DNA from 4 places in the Serinicoccus sp. CNJ-927 genome. Region 1 is predicted to be linked to each of the others. Evidence: riboswitches for the same ligand, from Rfam matches in the RefSeq annotation. Region 1 holds a riboswitch; each other region holds the start of a gene.
What was found. A riboswitch is a leader RNA that binds a small molecule or an ion and turns the genes downstream of it on or off. The one in region 1 is predicted to bind thiamine pyrophosphate.

Region 1 (4,484 bases):
GAGATCCTGCAGGACTTCACCGACCGCATGGACCGGCTCGCCGAAGAGGCCGGCCCGGCTGAGCGGGCGAGGATGGCCCAGGCATTCGAGGACAGCTGCCACCTCGAGATCAGATTCTGGCAGATGGCCTGGACCCAGGAGACCTGGGAGGACTCGCTGAGCCTCGGGCGGGCGGTCGCTCTGACCTGACCGGCGCTCATCGGGGAGGGACGCGCCGACTGGCCGCCGCATACCGTGCGGCCGGTTGGCGCATACCGTGCGGCCGGTCCGTCAGGGGTGGTGGTGCTGTCGCCAGGCGTGGTGCACGGGGCCGGGGCCGTGGCCGATGGCGAGGTCCCGGCCGTGCTCCAGCGCGCCGGTGAGCCAGTCCTTGGCGTCGGTCACGGCCTCGATCCAGGTGTCGCGCACGGGGACCAGCGCGGTGATCGCCGAGGAGAGGGTGCAGCCGGTCCCGTGGGTGTGGGGGGTGTCGACGCGCGGGGTGCGCAGCTCGGTCAGGCCGTCGGCGTCGGCCCAGACGTCCACCGCGTCGCCGCCGAGGTCGGCCGCGTCGCTGTCGAGGTCGACCGCGCCGTGCGCCTGCTCAGCACCAAGGTGGCCGCCCTTGAGCAGGACCCGCTCGGCACCGAGGCCGCGCAGCGCGAGCGCCTGGTCGCGCATCGTCGCCACGTCACCCGCCTGGGCCTCCGGGTCGAGGCCGAGGAGCACGGCCGCCTCGGGGAGGTTCGGGGTGATCGCGGCCACGTGCGGCAGCATCGAGCGCACCTCCTCGATCGCGTCCTCGTCGAGCAGACGGGAGCCCGCGGTCGAGACCATGACCGGGTCGAGCACCACGCGCGGCAACGAACCCGACCGGCACAGGTCGCCCACGGTGCGCGCCACCTCCGCGGTGCCGAGCATGCCGATCTTGGTCGCAGCGACGTCCAGGTCCGCCACCAGGGTCTCCACCTGCTCCCGCACGAAGGCGGCCGGCACGGGGAGCACCCCGGTCACGCCCTGCGTGCTCTGCGCGGTGAGCGAGGTCAGGACCGCGCAGCCGTAGGCCCCCAGCGCCGCGAAGGTCTTGAGGTCGGCCTGGATGCCCGCGCCACCGGAGGGGTCCGACCCGGCCACGGTCAGCACGATCGTCGTCATCGCGCGGCTCCCACCTGGTCTGCCAGGTCGCGGGCAGCCACCTGCGGGTCGTCGGCCGAGCAGATCCCGCTGACCACCGCCAACCCGTCCACCCCGGTCGCCAGGACCGCCGCGGCCCGGGCGGCGTCGATGCCGCCGATGGCCACGGACGGCAGCGTCGCGGCGGCCACCAGCTCGGCGAGGCCGTCGACCCCGACCGGCGTGGCGTGGTCGACCTTGCTGGGCGTCGCCCACACCGGTCCCAGCCCGAGGTAGTCCACCGTGCCCGCCGGCAGCTCGGCGGCGGCCCGCACCTGCTCCGCGGACGTGCACGACAGCCCGAGGTATGCCGTGTCGCCGAGCATCGCGCGCGCCGCCTCGGGAGCGAGGTCGGACTGGCCGACGTGGGCACCGTCGGCGCCGATGCGCTCCGCGAGGTGGACGCGGTCGTTGACGATGAGGGGGGCGGCAGACCTCGCGCCGTCGAGCGCGCGGCGGGCGAGCAGCCCGAGCGCGACGAACTCCTCGTCCGAGGCGTCCGGGTCGCGCAGCTGGACCACCGTCGCGCCACCCGCCACGGCGGCCCGGATGGTCGTGGAGAGGCCGTGGCGCCGCGTCATACCCGTGTCGGTCACGAGGTAGAGGCTGAGGTCGAGCGGGGCGCGGCTCATGCCAGCCGCACCCGCTCAGCCAGCGTGTCCGCCTCGAGCACGGCGAGTTCGTCCAGCAGCGCCACCGCGAAGCTCCCCGGCCCGGCCGACGCGGCGGCGGCACCGTCCGCGGCCACCGTCAGCGCTGCCGTGGCGGTCGTCGCCGCGAGCAGCGGGTCTGGCTCGACCGCCGCCGCGGCCGCCATGAGGGCGCCGAGCGCGCAGCCGACCCCGGTGACCCGGGTCATGAGTGCGTCACCGTTGTGCACCTCGACCGAGCGGGTGCCGTCGGTGAGCCGGTCCACCGGCCCGCTGACGGCCACCGCGCACCCGTGGCTCCGCGCCAGGGACCGGGCCGTCTCGACGCTGTCGTCCGTGCTGTGCGTGGCGTCGACCCCGCGGCCTCCGGCCCCGCCGCCGAGCGCCAGGATCTCCGAGGCGTTGCCCCGGATGATCGCCGGGGCGGCGGTCTCGAGCAGCTCGCGGGCGAGGCTCGTGCGCCAGGCCAGCCCGGCGGCGACCGGGTCGAGCACCCACGGGGTGGCGACCTCGCGCGCGCCCCGGACGGCGGCGCGCATCGCCTGCGACGTGTCGTCGTAGGGCGTCCCCAGGTTCACCAGCACCCCGCCGGCCACCCGGGCGAAGTCACCGGCCTCGTGCGGGTTGTCGACCATCGCCGGCGCGGCGCCCGCGGCGAGCAGCACGTTGGCGGTGAACGGCGCGACCACGATGTTGGTGAGGCACTGGGTCAGCGGGCTCTGGGTCCGCACCTCCGCCCAGCAGGCGGCGAGGCGGTCGGGGGAGACGGGCGTCTGGCTCATGACGATCCCTTCGCTAGTACGAGCTAGATCAGGTTCGACGGGTGTGATCTCAGCCGCACGTGCGGCACCCCGCGTCGCCCTCGACCCTAGCGCAGAGGTATGCCGAGACCCGCCCGGGGCGGACCCGTCCCGGGCCATCTCGCCTGTCGCCGCCGTCGCGGCCCCGTTCGCGTCGCGGCACCCGCTCGCGTCGCGACCCCCGCTCGCGCCGGGTTCGTCAGTGCGTGGGTGCCCCGCCGATGCTGCGCGCCACCAGTCGGGCGACGAGGGGCAGCCGGGTCGCCCGCACCACCAGCCGACGCAGCACAAGGGCGCTCCGGCCCGTGGGGACGAAGCTGGAGGCGCCCTGGCGAGCACGGTCCTGCACGGGCTCGACCTGCGCGCGCCAGCGCGTCTCGTAGCGGTCGAGCGCCTGGGTCAGGGTGACTGCGGTCACGGGCCGGGTCAGGGTCGCCAGCTCCTGCCCGAGCGCGTGCGCACCGGCGATGGCCAGCGAGGCCCCCTGACCGGCGATGAGCGACACGGCGTGCGCGGCATCACCCATGAGCAGCACCCGCCCGTGCCGCCACCGCGGAGCGATGGCCTGGGCCACCACGTCGACGAAGACGTCGTCCTCCGGCACGCGCGCGATCAGTGCCTCTGCCGCGGGACCGGCCCCGACGAGCTGTTCGCGCAACCAGTCGACGCGGTCCGCGGGCAGCTCGGTGCCCCTGGCCAGCGTGAAGGTGGACACCAGCTCGTCGTCCATGGCGTAGGTGCCCACCTGGCGACCGATCGTGTCGCTCATCTCCACCGTCAGGCCGAGCCGCTCGGAGACCTCGGGTGCCTCGGTGCTGAAGGCGCCGGTGAGGAATCCGAGGTGGCGGACCGCGGCATCGGGGAAGAGCTGCGCCCGGGTGGGTGAGTGCAGTCCCTCGCAGATGAGCACCAGGTCGGCGTCGAGCTCGGTGCCGTCGTCCAACCGGACCCGCGCCACATCCTCCTGGTCCCTGAGGTCCGCCATCTCCGCGACGTCCGCGACGGTGCGCCCGAAGTGCACCCGGGCCCCCTCGGGGAGGGTGGAGCGCAGCGCCTCCTCGAGGCCGCCGCGGGTGATCGACAGGAAGCGACCACCCTGCAGCTCGGCGAAGGCCGCCAACGGCAGCTCGCCGCTCGAGCGGCCGGTGGCCTGCACGAAGCGGGCCGCGCGATAGACGCGGCCGCGGGCGCTGATCGCGTCGAGTACGCCGAGCTCCTCGGCGGCGGCATACCCGGGCCCGAACAGATCCAGGGTGTAGCCCTCGGTGCGCGGCCCGGGCGCCACCTCGACGAGGTCGACCTGCCAGCCCAGCGACGTCAGCGCGTGTGCCACGGCGAGCCCGCTGATGCCCGCTCCACTGACCACAGCTCTCATCGGGAGTCCTTCCTGGTGAGCTCGACGAGGTGTGCCATGGCCTCGGCCACGGGGAAGTCCGGGTCCACGCTCCGGTGGAGCACGAGGCCCTCGATCCCGGCGACCAGGGCCGCGGCCCGGCTCCGCGCCGCAGCAGGCGGGTGTCCGACGTCGCGCAGCCGCTCCTCGAGGAGCGCGCGCAGCTCCCGGACGATCTGTCTGACCAATCCGGCGACCTCCGGGTCGCGGACAGCGGCGAGATAGGTCTCGGCGACCAGCATCGACGAGGGGTCACGGGTGAAGTCGGGGGAGTCGACCGTCGCGCCGTAGGCCAGCAGCCCCGGCTCCAGATCGGGGAGGGCGGCGGCGAAGGACGCCAGAGACAGCCGCAGCGAGGCGGTGGCGGCGTGCCGGCGCAGCTCCTCGGCCGAGGAGAAGTGGTAATGCACGACTCCGGGCCGCACCTGGGCCCGCTCCGCGACCGAGCGCACGCTGACCCGGCCCCAGCCCTCCTCGGCGATGAGGGCC
Region 2 (4,484 bases), on a different contig from region 1:
GGTGTGGGTGCGCTCGACCCGGCGCGAGGGTGAGGCCCGGTGGGAGGGGGCACCGGCGCCCACCCTCGGCCTCCCCGGCCGCTGGGTGGAGCCGGTGCCCGCCGACGTGGTCGTCGAGCACTGGCGGCAGCGGCACCCCTGAGCGTGGCGGGCTCGGATCGCCCGGTGCCGGGGGCGTGCTCGGGGCGTGCCGGCGCCGGGGGCCGTGCCGGTGAGCAGCGACCCGCACGGTCAGGCGCGGCCGGGCGCCGTCCCACGCAGCCGCTGCAGGAGCTCGCGCAGCACCTGCACGGTCTCGTGGTGGTCGGCGACGGGCCGGGCCTGGACCCCGAGCCGCAGCACGGGGTAGTCGTTGCCCAGCGGGTCCAGCCGGTCGCCGACGAAGAGCACCTCGCGAGGGTCGGCGCCGACCTCGCGGGCGAAGCGACCGACGCCGTAGGCCTTGTCGACCCCACGCTCGGTGAGGTCGACCGAGGTCGAGCCCCCGACGCGGACCTCGAGGTCGGGCAGCCGCTGCGCCAGGTGACGGGCGAGCAGGCCGCGGCGGGCGCCGTCGGGGTCCCACGCCTGCTTGTCGGCGATGGCGGCCTGCTGCCCCAGCGCCGAGAAGGTCACCTGCGACCCCCTGTCCTCGATGCGTGCCCCTGTCACGCGGTCCTCGGGCTCCCACAACCCGAGCTCGCGCGCCGTCTCCTCCACGACGTGCACGGCCCGACGCCGCCGGGCGGGGTCCAGCTCACGGCTCTCGACCAGGACCCAGTCCGCCGCCCCGGCGGCGCGACGGTAGTACCTCGTCCCACAGGTCGGCATGAGGTGCAGACCGCCCCAGCCGGTGGCCGGGGTCGGCAGCCGGGCCAGCAGCTGCTCGCGGAACTGCTCGAAGCTGCCGCCGGAGATCACGCAGACCGGCACCACCGCGGTCAGCTCGCTGAGCGCGGTGGCGGTGACCTCGGGGACGGGCGACTTGGAGGGGGCGAGGGTGTCGTCGAGGTCGAAGGCCACGGCCCGTACGGCCGGCGACCCCGAGCCGCTCACCCGGTGGCGATGTCGGCCCACTCCCGCAGCCAGGTCTCTCGCTCGGCCTCGATCTGCCCGGGGGCGACCACGATCGGGTCCTCGGCGACCTGCGCCCACTGGGCCCACAGCTCGGGCAGCTCGACCTCGTCGTCGACGGGAAAGACATACATCGCGTCGGGGATGGCCGCCTGCACCGCCGGGCTGACCAGCCAGTCGACGACCGCCTGCGCACCCTCGGGGTTGTCCGTGCCGGCGAGGACACCGGCATACTCCACCTGGCGGAAGCAGGTGTCGAGCAGTGCCCGGGTGGTCGGCTCGACGCCACCCTCGGGGATGGTGAAGGGTGGGCTCGAGGCATACGACAGCACGATCGGGCGGTCGCCGTCGCCGCCGCCGGCGGTGAAGTCGACCGTGTAGGCGTCGGTCCAGCCGCTCGTGACCTTGGTCCCGTTGGCCATGAGGTCGCTCCAGTAGCCCTGCCACTCCCCCGGGCCGAACTCGCCGATCGTCGCCAGCAGGAAGGCCATGCCCGGGCTGGAGGTGCTCGCGCCCGGGGTGACGAAGAGGTCCTCGTACTGCTCCTCGGTCAGGTCGGTCAGCGTCTCCGGCGGCTCGATGCCCTCGTTCGCGAACCACGCGGTGTCGATGTTGACGCAGACGTCGCCGTAGTCGACGGGGGTGAGGTATGCCTGGCCCCCCTCGGTGAGGTCGTGCTCGGTGGCCGACTCCGGCAGCGCGTCGGGCCGGTAGGCCTGCAGCGCCTCGGCCGCGACGACCCGGCTGGCGAAGGTGGTGTCGATGCCGAAGACGACGTCGGCGGTGGGATTGCCGGCGGTCAGCACGACCTGGTTGGCCATTTGCCCGGCGTCGCCGGCCAGCTGGATCTCCAGGTCGTAGCCGGTGTCGGCCTCGAAGGCGGAGACCAGGTCATCCGGCAGCGTGAACGAGTCGTGGGCGGCTAGCACCACGGTGCCGGTGTCGGCCGGGGTGGGCGCCGCAGCGGTCTCGTCCCCGGCGTCGGCGGTGCCGGTCGGGCCCGGGTCGGCCGCCTCGGTGCTCCCGGTGGGCTCGTCCTCCCCGCCCCCGCCGCCGGTGAGCGTGCAGGAGGCCAGGGTCACGGTGGTGGCCGCAAGGACCAGGGTGGAGGTGATCCGTCGGCTGCGTGTGCGTGTCGTTGACGCGGTCATGGCGATGCTCCTCATCGACTTCCTTCGCCGGTGCTAGCCGGTGCAGGTTCGAGGGTCTGCGGCGGGTGCCGCACTCTCAGCGCTCGGGCGCTCCCCTGTCGTGGTCGTCGCCGACACTATCACCGTCGTCCCGGTCGTCCCCGTCCCTGCCTTCCCCGCTGTCCCCCTGCTCCCCGCCGTCCCCGTGCTCCTCGTCGCGCTCCGGAGGACCGAGCACCACGTCCATACCGCGCAGCGTGCCCCGGGCACTGCCGAAGAAGACGGCCAGGGCGGCGACGGCGAGCAGGATCCACAGGAGGAGGACGGCCCAGGCCGGCAGCTTGAACGGCATGGCTCGGCGGTCTACCTCTCCGGTGGGGACGCTGGGTCGGGGGCGAAGAAGCCCACCCCCGGCAACGCCGCCAGGGGATGAAAGCGCTTACACGATAGCAAGAAAGCCGCGAGAGGCGAGTTCACCCCACAGGGTGAGTCCGGTGGTCGTGTGGCAGGATTCGGGTCATGGGTAATCTCGTCGCCAAAGCCATGACCGTCGGCGCCGTCCTGGCGGCCAGCTCCATCGCGCGCAAGGTCACCGACGGCACCTGGAAGTTCGTCACGGGCAACGACTCCCCGACCAACCCGGAGGACCCGGACATCGACTTCAAGGAGGCCGTGGCCTTCGCGGTGCTCTCCGGCGCGCTGGTCGGGCTGGCGCGGATGCTGGCCAACCGGGAGTCGACCAAGGTGATCGCCAAGGCGAGCGGCAAGAGCCCCGAGCAGATCGCCGACGAGACGAACTGACCGGAAGGTCAAGAATTCGTCAAGGGGAAAAGCCGCCCCTCCAGCGCGTGATTGCGTGACCTGACGCGCATTCTCGGCACATTTCTGACCTGCGGTCTTGCGTTTCCGGCGAGCACGGGCCATTCTTGTCTCTGCCCATTTCTCGCCCGCCGATCCTTCTCCCTCCAGGACGCACGTGAGCCCACGTCCCCGCCGCATCCCGGATGCGCTCAAACGCGTGCTCTGGGCGCTCGGGGACGGCGCCGTCTGGGCGCTGGCGATCATCGCCATGACGTGGATCCGGTTCCAGTACGACCTGAGTCGCGCCTTCGTCACCGACACGTGGATCGTCGCCGGTGCCGCCGCGGCCATCCACCTCACGCTCGGCATGCTGTTCGGGCCCTACCTCATCAAGCACATCCGCGGGTCCTTCGAGGAGGTCACGGCGGTCTGCCGGGCCGCCCTCCTCACCGCCCTGGTGCTGAGCGTGTGGGCGATCTGGCTGCAGCCCTACGTCGTGCCGCGCTCGGTGCCCACGGTGGGTGCCGCGGTGGCGATGTCCCTCATGCTGGCCTCGCGCTTCGTGGTGCGCTCCTACCGCGCCCGGGCCGCGGTGCGCCGGGAGGTCGACCACAACGCGATCATCTACGGCGCCGGCGTGCTCGGTCGCCGCCTGGTCGCCAACATGCTGCAGGACGACACCTCGCCGTTCCGCCCCGTGGCCTTCCTCGACGACGACCGCAGCAAGCGCAAGCTGCGGATCGACGGGATCCGGGTGCGCGGCGGCTTGAATGCCATCGCCAAGGTGGCCCAGAAGTACGAGGCGACGCACCTCATCGTGGCGATCCCGCGCGCCGAGGCGACCCTGATGCGAGCGGTCAACGACCTGGCTGGTCAGACGGGGCTCACGGTCAAGGTGCTGCCCAACCTCGACCGGCTGCTGGACGCCGACCCGCACGCCGACGACCTGCGCGACATCGACCTCGAGGACCTCCTGGGGCGTCGGCGCACCGAGCTGGACCAGGCCGCCATCGCCGACCACCTCACCGGCAAGGTCGTGCTGGTGACCGGCGCCGGCGGCTCGATCGGGTCCGAGCTGTGCCGCCAGATCTCCCGCTTCCACCCACGTCGGCTCATCGTGCTGGACCGCGACGAGTCCGCCCTGCACGCGGTGCAGCTCTCGGTCACCGGCCGCGGGCTGCTGCAGAGCGAGGACCTGGTCCTGTGCGACATCTCCGACGCCGCCATGGTGGACCGCGCCTTCGCCCAGCACCGCCCCGACGTCGTCTTCCACGCCGCCGCGCTCAAGCACCTCCCCCTGCTGCAGCGCTTCCCGCTCGAGGCCTGGCGGGTCAACATCACCGGCACCCTCAACGTGCTGCGCGCCTGCGCGGCCCACGGCGTGGGCACCTTCGTCAACATCAGCACCGACAAGGCGGCCAACCCCACCTCCGTCCTGGGCTTCACCAAGCGGGTCACCGAGCGGCTCACGGCGCACTTCGCCTTCAGCCAGCCGGGCCG
Region 3 (4,484 bases), on a different contig from region 1:
ACCGGCCCGGACGCCCGGTCGGGTGGGAGGTGCTGGCGCAGGACGGCTGCGGCGGGGCCCTCGAGGATCGTGTCGTAGCCGATGAAGGCCGCGACCTCGCGGGAGGCCGGCGTGTGCCAGACCTCGGTGGAGGCACCCTCCTGGGCGATCCGGCCCTGCAGCATGACGGCCATCCGGTCGGCCACGGAGAAGGCCTCGTCGTGGTCGTGCGTGACGAGGATCGCGGTGGTGCCGGTCGAGACGAGGATCTCCCGCAGGTCCCCGGCGAGCCGGTCCCGCAGCGCCCGGTCCAGCGAGCTGAGCGGCTCGTCGAGCAGCAGCAGCTCGGGGTCGGCGGCCAGCGACCGGGCGAGCGCGACGCGCTGCTGCTCGCCGCCGGAGAGGGTGGCGGGGCGGCGGTCGGCATACCCGGGCAGCCCGACGAGATCGAGCAGCTCGGCGACCCGGGCGGCCCGCGCGCCGCGCCCGACCCCGCGCAACCGCAGCGGGTAGCCGATGTTGTCCCCCACGCTCGCCTGGGCGAAGAGCTGCCCGTCCTGGAACATCAGGCGAAGCCACGCTCGTGCGTGGGCACGCCGGCGAGGTCGGTGCCGCGCCAGCGGATGGTGCCGGCGGAGGGTTGCTCCAGCCCGGCGACCGCCCGCAGCAGCGTGGACTTGCCGCAGCCCGACGGCCCGAGGACCGCGAGGACGTCACCCCGCGCCACCTGCAGCGACACGTGGTCGACGGCGGTGGCCCCGGGGAAGGTCACGGTGAGATCGGTGAGCTCGAGCATCAGAACGCCCCTACCGAGCCGACCCGCAGCCGCTCGACCACGCCCATGACGACGACGGTCACCAGCGCGAGCAGCACGCTGGCGGCGAGCGCCATCCCGAGGTGGTCGGCGCCGGGCCGGGAGATGAGCTGGTAGATGACGACGGGCACGGTAGGCCGGTCCGGTCGGGCGAGGAAGCTGGTCGCGCCGAACTCCCCCAGCGAGACGGCGAAGGCGAAGCCGGTCGCCGCGAGCAGCGGGCGGGCCAGCACGGGCGCTTCGGCGGTCCACGCCGCTCGCCACGGCCCGGCGCCGAGCGTCGCGGCCGCCTCGCGCTGGCGCGGGTCGACCGAGCGCAGCACCGGGGCCAGGGTCCGCACGACGAGCGGCAGCGCCACCATGGCCTGCGCGATCGGCACGAGGATCGGGGAGGTGCGCAGGTCCAGCGGCGGACGGTCCAGGGTGATGAGGAAACCGAAGCCGACGGTCACCGCGGAGATCCCGAGCGGCAGCATGAAGACCCCGTCCAGGACCGACACGGTGCGCGCCCACCCCGGCCGACGTGGCCGACGGGAGACGATGACCGCGACGACGAGCCCGAGGATCATCGCGAGCACGGTGGCGTCGACCGCGGTGCGCAGCGAGTTGGCCATCGCCTCGGTCACGCTGACCCGCAGGGCGTTCGTCGCCTCCGGGTCGGTCAGCGCACGGTAGTGGGCCAGGCCCCACCCCTGCCCCACCCGCAGCGACCGGGCGACGAGCGTGCCGACCGGCAGCAGCACGAAGCCGACGACCAGGGCGGTCACCGCCAGGGCGGGTGTGTCGTCGCGCCGGGGGCGGCGCGCGGAGGCCCGGACGTCGACCCGGCGCAGCGCCTGCTCGCGGGTGCTCCGGGCGCGGGCGGCCACGGCGAGCATCGCCACGACGGCGACGAGCTGGAGGACCGACAGGACGGCCGCGCCCTGCAGGTCGAGGAACTGCACGGTCAGCAGGTAGATCTCGGTCTCGATGGTGCCGTAGCGCAGCCCGCCGAGGGTGAGCACGACTCCGAAGGCGGTGGAGCAGAAGAGGAAGACGAGGGTGCCGGCCGAGATGACGCCGGGCGCGAGCGCGGGGAGGGTGACGGTGCGCCATACCTGCCAGGGCGTCGCGCCCAGGGTCGCGGCGGACTCCTCGGCGCGCCGGTCCATCCCCTCCCAGAGCCCGCCGACGGTCCGCACGACGACGGCGAGGTTGAAGAAGACGAAGGCGAGCAGGATCGGCACCCACGTGCCGTCCAGCCCGAGGCCGCCCAGCGGCCCGCCGTCGGAGAGCAGCGAGCGGAACATCACGCCGACCACGACCGTCGGCAGCACGAACGGCATGACGACCACGGCGCGCAGCAACGTCCGGCCGGGGAAGCGCAGCCGGTAGAGGACGAAGGCGACCGGGATCCCGAGCAGCAGGGTGACGACGGTGCCGGCCAGCGAGCTGACGAAGGTGAAGGTCAGGACGCGCAGGGTGCGGGCACGACCAAGCACCTCCGGGACCGCGCTGAGGTCGAGCCGGCCCTCCGGCCACAGCCCCCGCGCGAGCATCCCGCCCACCGGCAGCGCGAAGAAGACCGTGAGGAACGCCAGCGGGATCACCGCGGCCAGCCCGAGGGCGATGCCCGGGCCGCTGAGGTATGCCGACGGCCCGCGTCGCGCTCGGGGCGCGGCAGGCTGGTCCACGTCGACTCCCTTCGCCGGTGCTAGCCGGAGCAGGTGCTCTAAGGGTCTGCGGGCCGTGCCGCACTCTCAGCTCGAGGCTCCCCTGTCGGTCGCCCGAAGCCTACAGGGCAGGCCGGGCCCGGGGTGCCCAGGGTCGGGGTCCACCCGGACGATCCGGCGCGCGGGAGGCGACCGGCCGACCTAGGGTGTCGCTGGTGCGCCGCGCGGGACCCGCCGGGCGCCGTCCGGGTCGACCCCTCGTCCCGCCCGCGCCGTAACCGTTAAGGAGGACCACCGGTGCACGTCGTCGTCGTCGCCCACACGCGCCACCCCATCTCCCAACCCTTCGCGGGCGGGCTGGAGTCGGTGACGTGGCACCTGGCCCGCGGCCTGGTGGCGCGCGGTCACCGGGTGAGCGTCTTCGCCGACCGGCACAGCGATCCCATCCCCGGCGTGGACTACCTGTGGCCGGACCGGCTCGAGCTGTCCGAGGCGGCCCGGCGGGACGTGTCGATGCCGGAGGAGGGCTGGATGGAGCGTCATCACGCCTATCTCCAGCTCATGCTGCACCTGGCGCGGCGCACCGATGTCGACCTGGTCCACACGCACGCACTGCACCACCTTCCGGCGGCGATGGCGCCGACCCTGGGCGTGCCCACCGTGCTGACGCTGCACACACCGCCCACGCCCTGGCTGGAGTCGGCCATCGCCATCGCCGGCACCGCTCCCCGCCGCGACCGCCTGCACGTCACCGCGGTGAGCCGGTGGACGGCGGCGGCCTGGCGCCACGTCACTCCGGCCCGCGTGGTGCGCAACGGGGTGGACGTGCGGGAGTGGACACCAGGGCCGGGGGGCCCGGGCCTGGTGTGGTCCGGCCGCATCGTCCCGGAGAAGGCGCCGCACCTGGCGGCCCGGATCGCCCGCCGCGCGGGCCTGCCGTTGACCATCGCCGGTCCGGTCAGCGACGAGGACTACGCCCGGGAGATGCTGTGGCCCTGGTGCGGGCGGGACGGCGGGGTGAGCTATGCCGGGCACCTCCCGACGGCCGAGCTGGCCCGCCTCGTCGGCCGCAGCGCGGCCCTGCTCGTGACGCCCGCCTGGGACGAGCCCTTCGGGCTGGTCGCCGCCGAGGCGCTCGCCTGCGGCACCCCCGTGCTGGGCTTCGCCCGGGGCGGGCTGCCCGAGGTGGTCGGACCCGGCGTGGGTCGGCTGGTCCCCCCGGCGGACGACGCGACCCTCGTGGAGCAGGCCGCGGCGCTGGTCCCTGACGTGGTGCGGCTCCCCCGCGCCAGGGCCCGGGCGCACGCGGTCGCCCACCACTCGATGGACCGCATGGTCGAGGACTACCTCGGCGTCTACGACGACGTGCTCGCGGCCGCACCACCCCGCCCCCTGGGTGCGGCGGTCGGCCCGGCGGCCGCGCGGTGATCGGCTACTACCTGCACCACGTCGGGCAGGGACACCGGCGCCGCGGCACGGCGGTGGCGCGGTTGCTGCGGACCGAGGTGGTCGGGCTGGGCTCGGGTGGGCCGCCCGCGGGCTGGCCCGGTGACTGGGTCGAGCTGGAGCGCGACGACCAGCCCCCGGTGGACCCGCGACTCTCGCAGCCGGAGGCCGGGGGTGCCCTGCACTGGGTGCCGCTGCACCATCCCGGTCTGGCCAGGCGTCACCATCAGGTCGCCCGGTGGCTGGACCGCGCCCGTCCTGACCTCGTCGTGGTCGACGTGTCGGTGGAGATCGCCGTGCTCGTGCGGCTGTGCGGCGTGCCGGTCGTGCTGGGCGGTATGCCCGGGGACCGCGAGGACCAGCCGCACCGCCTCGCGCGATCCCTCGCCGAGGCCGTCCTGGCGCCGTGGCCGCCGGGCGCTCACGGGGACGGCGCTGCGAGCGGGCCGGCGCCCAGGACGTGGGAGGTCGGGGGCATCAGCGCCCTCGCGGTCGCCGGTGGCGCGCCCGGTGAGGGCTCGGCGCGGCCAGGGACCGGGCAGGGCGAGCCGGGTGCGCTCCCCGCCGGGAGCGGGCAGGGTGCCACGGGCGCG
Region 4 (4,484 bases), on a different contig from region 1:
TCGATCTCTCCCGGTTCGACGGCGTCGTTCTCCATCGGCAGCGCCAGCTCCTGCTCGACGACCGGCAGGCACACGCCGGCGGAGGGGTCCTGCGCGAGCACGCCCAGGTGCCGGGACCGCTCGACCACGGTCGTGTCGCCGGTCGGTGTGCCGGCGACCGTGACCTCACCCTCGACCTGCGCGGGCACGGTATGCGGCACGACGCCCGTGACGGTGTGCAGCACGGTCGACTTCCCCGAGCCGGAAGGCCCCAGGAGCACGACCTGCTCACCCGGGGCCAGCCGCAGCGAGACGTCCCGGAGGACGGGGTCCCGGCGTGCCGCGAAGGTGACGGAGACACCGGCGAGCCGGACCACCGCACCGGCGGGTGATGCTCCCGTCACGACTCCTCACGCGCCTGACCGACGGCGAAGTTGTCGACCACCCCGGTGCGGACCAGGGCGTCCACGAGCACCTTGGCCAGCAGCCCCCCGAGGACGACGCCGGAGACGCACTGCACCATGAGGCGCAGCAGGAAGATGTCCTGCCCGTACCACCCCGAGCGGAAGGCGCTGAAGAAGAAGACCAGCCCGGCTCCCAGCAGGCCCGAGAGCGCGAAGACCGTCCACCCCCAGCGCCGGTACCGGGTGAGCGCGAAGGCGAGCTCGCTGCCCGCGCCCTGGATGGTGGCCGCGAGGACCAGCGTCGGACCCACGGGCGACCCGAGGAAGACCACCTCGATGACCGAGGCGAGGATCTCGGCCAGGACGCCGGCTCCGGGACGGCGGGTGATCGCCAGGGCGATGGGGGCCACGAGGAGCCAGCCGCCGAGCAGCACGTGCTGGGCGAGGTCGCCGGCGGGTCCCATGAGCACGGCGAGCCCGTTCCACGCCTGCACGAGCGCCCAGTAGACGAAGCCGAAGACCACGCCGAGCACCACCATGAGCACCAGGTCCTTCATCGCCCACGTCGTGCGGCGCCCGTCGGTCACCGGTGCGGGAGAGCTCATCGCTCCTCCTGCACCGGGGTGGGGGAGCCGACGGACAGGGTCAGGTGGGTGACGACGTGGGGCACCGTGGCGCCCACCCGCGCCCAGGCGTCGACCGCCGTGGCGACGACCTGGGAGAGGTCACCGGCGAGCCTCGTCGCGTAGTGGCGCGGCGCCACCGCGACCCCGTCGCGCCGGGCGGTCGCGATGGCCTCCTCGATGTGGCTCATGTGGGCGCCCGCACCGCCGTCGCCGTCGAGCAGTGGGTAGAGCGACCACTGGGCCACAGCCGGCAGCTCGCCCGGAACGAGGACCACCGGGGCGGCGCCCGGGAGGCGGGTCGTGGTGAGGTCGCACGACGCCTCGCCGGGGCAGCCGCGCGAGAGGAGCACGTGCGCGACGACGTGCCCGCCGGCGCTGCGGCGTGAGGCCGCCGTGACGAGGGCCGCCAGGTAGGAGGCCAGCCGCTGCTCGCCGGGAGCAACGGTCGCACCGACGTAGGTGCTGACGTCGTCGGTCTCGATGGTGAGGCCCTCTGTCAGTCCCGCGGCGTCGACGTCGTCGAGCGCCCCGAGGATGACCTCGACGAACCGGTCGGTGTGCGGGTGCACGCTGAGCCGCATGCCGACCCCGATCTCGGCGGGGCCGAGCTCTGTCGGTGCCGGCTGCGGGGCATGCCCGGTCTGCGCTGGGGTGGTGCTCATCCTGGTCCTCCTGTGCGAAGGACCCACGGGTCGGTCGAGACGCGCCGTCGACGAACGACGGCGGGTGCCCTGCTCCCTACGCCGGTACGAACCGGATCAGGTGGACGGGTCTGCGGGCCTTCCGCACTCTCAGCGCCGTCTCGGCGCTCCCCGGGGGTCGAGCACGAACCTAGCAGCCCGGGCGGAGGACCGCAGGGGCGACGATGCGGGATATCTCCCCGTCGTCCGATATCGTGCTGGCGCAGCATCCGTAGGGGAAAGGCGCAGGTGTGACAGTCGACGGCAGCTACCGACTCTCCCAGCTCGACGAGCTGGAGGCAGAGTCGATCCATATCTTCCGCGAGGTCGCGGCCGAGTTCGAGAAGCCGGTGCTGATGTTCTCCGGCGGCAAGGACTCGATCGTCATGCTCCGGCTCGCGGAGAAGGCGTTCTACCCCGCCAAGGTGCCCTTCCCGGTGCTCCAGGTCGACACCGGCTACGACTTCCCCGAGGTCCTGGCCACCCGCGACCGCTGGGTCGACCGGCTCGGGGTGCGGCTGCACGTCGCCTCGGTCGAGCAGGCGATCAAGGACGGCATCGTCGTCGACGACGGCAAGACGCCCCGCAACCGGCTGCAGATCGGCACGCTGCTCAACGCCATCGAGGAGGAGGGCTACACCGCCGCCTTCGGTGGCGGCCGCCGTGACGAGGAGAAGGCTCGCGCCAAGGAGCGCGTCTACTCCCACCGTGACGAGTTCGGCCAGTGGGACCCGAAGAACCAGCGACCCGAGCTGTGGAGTCTCTACAACGGGCGGATCCACGAGGGCGAGCACATGCGCGTCTTCCCGCTGTCCAACTGGACCGAGCTGGATGTCTGGGACTACATCCGCCGTGAGGCGATCGACATCCCCTCGATCTACTACGCGCACCAGCGCCGGGTCTTCGAACGGAACGGCATGCTCTTCACCGAGAGCGAGTTCAACCCGCTGCGTGCCGGCGAGACCGTCACCGAGCGCACCGTCCGCTTCCGCACCGTCGGCGACCTGACGCTCACCGGCTGCCTGGAGTCGGACGCCGACGACCTGGACAAGATCATCGAGGAGGTCGCGGCCTCCCGCATCACCGAGCGCGGCGCCACTCGTGGTGACGACAAGTTCTCCGAGGCTGCCATGGAGGATCGCAAGAAGGAGGGCTACTTCTGATGAGCACGGGCACCGAGACCGGGATGGACCTGCTGCGCTTCGCGACCGCAGGCTCGGTGGACGATGGCAAGTCGACGCTCATCGGGCGGCTGCTGCTGGACAGCAAGGCGATCTTCGAGGACCAGCTGGAGTCGGTCGAGAAGACCTCCAAGGACAAGGGCTTCGACTACACCGACCTCGCGCTGCTCACCGACGGGCTGCGCAGCGAGCGGGAGCAGGGCATCACCATCGACGTGGCCTACCGCTACTTCGCGACGCCACGGCGCAAGTTCATCATCGCCGACACCCCGGGCCACGTGCAGTACACCCGCAACATGGTCACCGGTGCCTCGACCGCCGACCTGGGCCTGGTGCTGGTGGACGCCCGGCAGGGCATGACCGAGCAGTCGCGTCGTCACGCGGTCATCCTGTCGATGCTGCGGGTGCCGCACCTGGTGCTCGCGGTCAACAAGATGGACCTCGTTGGCTACTCGGAGGAGCGGTTCCGGGAGATCGAGGCCGAGTTCACGGCCTTCGCGCGCAAGCTTGACGTGCCCGACCTCACGGTCATCCCGATCTCGGCGCTGCAGGGCGACAACGTCGTCTCGCGCAGCGAGAACATGGACTGGTATGAGGGCAGCAGCCTGCTGCACCACCTCGAGCACGTCTACATCGGCTCCGACCGCGAGATGCGTGACGTCCGGTTCCCGGTGCAGTATGTCGTGCGCCCGAAGTCGGACGAGTTCCACGACTACCGCGGGTATGCCGGTCAGGTCGCTGGCGGCGTGATGAAGCCTGGTGACGGGGTCATCGTCCTGCCGAGTGGGATGACGAGCACCATCGAGGCGATCGACGCCTTCGACAAGCAGCTGGACGAGGCATACCCCCCGATGTCGGTGACCGTGCGCCTCGCCGACGACGTCGACGTCAGTCGCGGCGACATGATCGCCCGGGTCAACAACCAGCCCGAGCAGACCCAGGACCTCGACGCGATGATCTGCTGGATGTCGCCGGGCGCGCTCAAGCCGCGGGCCAAGCTGCTCGTCAAGCACACGACGCGCACGGTGAAGGCGCTGGTCAAGGAGATCGACTACCGCCTCGACGTCAACACCCTGCACCGCGACCAGGAGGCCGACGAGATCGGCCTCAACGAGCTCGGCCGCGTCCGCATGCGGGTGCAGCAGCCGCTCATGGTCGACCTCTACGAGCAGAACCGCGTCACCGGCAGCTTCATCCTCATAGACCAAGCCTCCGGCGTCACCGTCGGGGCGGGGATGATCCGCGGCTGATCAGCCTCCCCGGCCCGGGAAACGGCACCGCACTAGACTCGGCGACCACGACGGAGCAGGCGGGGGTCCCCGCGGACCGGCAGGAGCTGCGCAAGACGATCAAGCCGGAGTGGGTGTGGGCGGCACCCATTGAAGATCACGGCGTGGCCCGCGCCAAGGGCCGTGCCCACCAGGCTTGCATCTCTTCTATCACTTGGTCGGTAGTCCGCCAGATGGTGTCCTTGGACACCGAGGCGCCGTACGTCTCTGACAGACAGGTGCGCGGAGATCTCCCCGGTGGCCGGGCCTTCGGCTTACAGCGAGAACACAGAGTTGACCCGCTCGTTGTGGGTGCCTCTTCGTTCTGGGGGAACCTCATTCTTTC

Region 2: it holds a riboswitch for thiamine pyrophosphate, as region 1 does, so the genes downstream of both, BJF86_RS08145 (thiamine ABC transporter substrate binding subunit) here and thiM (hydroxyethylthiazole kinase) in region 1, are expected to answer to the same signal.
Region 3: it holds a riboswitch for thiamine pyrophosphate, as region 1 does, so the genes downstream of both, BJF86_RS08185 (ABC transporter permease) here and thiM (hydroxyethylthiazole kinase) in region 1, are expected to answer to the same signal.
Region 4: it holds a riboswitch for thiamine pyrophosphate, as region 1 does, so the genes downstream of both, BJF86_RS08000 (YkoF family thiamine/hydroxymethylpyrimidine-binding protein) here and thiM (hydroxyethylthiazole kinase) in region 1, are expected to answer to the same signal.

What each region holds. Positions count from the first base shown of each region.
Region 1 is NZ_MKKF01000052.1:63,443-67,926, reverse strand. Features, by position in the region: gene BJF86_RS19415 (hypothetical protein) at 1-189, shown strand, start outside; gene thiD (bifunctional hydroxymethylpyrimidine kinase/phosphomethylpyrimidine kinase) at 271-1,134, opposite strand; gene thiE (thiamine phosphate synthase) at 1,131-1,784, opposite strand; gene thiM (hydroxyethylthiazole kinase) at 1,781-2,584, opposite strand; TPP riboswitch at 2,572-2,666, opposite strand; gene BJF86_RS16420 (FAD-dependent monooxygenase) at 2,802-3,977, opposite strand; gene BJF86_RS17750 (TetR/AcrR family transcriptional regulator) at 3,974-4,484, opposite strand, start outside.
Region 2 is NZ_MKKF01000022.1:148,298-152,781, reverse strand. Features, by position in the region: gene BJF86_RS08155 (glycosyltransferase) at 1-142, shown strand, start outside; gene BJF86_RS08150 (HAD-IIB family hydrolase) at 232-1,035, opposite strand; gene BJF86_RS08145 (thiamine ABC transporter substrate binding subunit) at 1,032-2,204, opposite strand; TPP riboswitch at 2,207-2,311, opposite strand; gene BJF86_RS17930 (hypothetical protein) at 2,281-2,535, opposite strand; gene BJF86_RS08140 (DUF4235 domain-containing protein) at 2,703-2,984, shown strand; gene BJF86_RS08135 (polysaccharide biosynthesis protein) at 3,160-4,484, shown strand, end outside.
Region 3 is NZ_MKKF01000022.1:158,305-162,788, reverse strand. Features, by position in the region: partial or broken gene BJF86_RS08190 (ABC transporter ATP-binding protein) at 1-775, opposite strand, end outside; gene BJF86_RS08185 (ABC transporter permease) at 775-2,466, opposite strand; TPP riboswitch at 2,456-2,560, opposite strand; gene BJF86_RS08180 (glycosyltransferase) at 2,743-3,873, shown strand; gene BJF86_RS08175 (glycosyltransferase) at 3,870-4,484, shown strand, end outside.
Region 4 is NZ_MKKF01000022.1:108,125-112,608, forward strand. Features, by position in the region: gene BJF86_RS07990 (ABC transporter ATP-binding protein) at 1-383, opposite strand, end outside; gene BJF86_RS07995 (ECF transporter S component) at 380-988, opposite strand; gene BJF86_RS08000 (YkoF family thiamine/hydroxymethylpyrimidine-binding protein) at 985-1,671, opposite strand; TPP riboswitch at 1,726-1,834, opposite strand; gene cysD (sulfate adenylyltransferase subunit CysD) at 1,941-2,852, shown strand; gene BJF86_RS08010 (sulfate adenylyltransferase subunit 1) at 2,876-4,120, shown strand; partial or broken gene BJF86_RS18800 (transposase) at 4,269-4,484, opposite strand, start outside.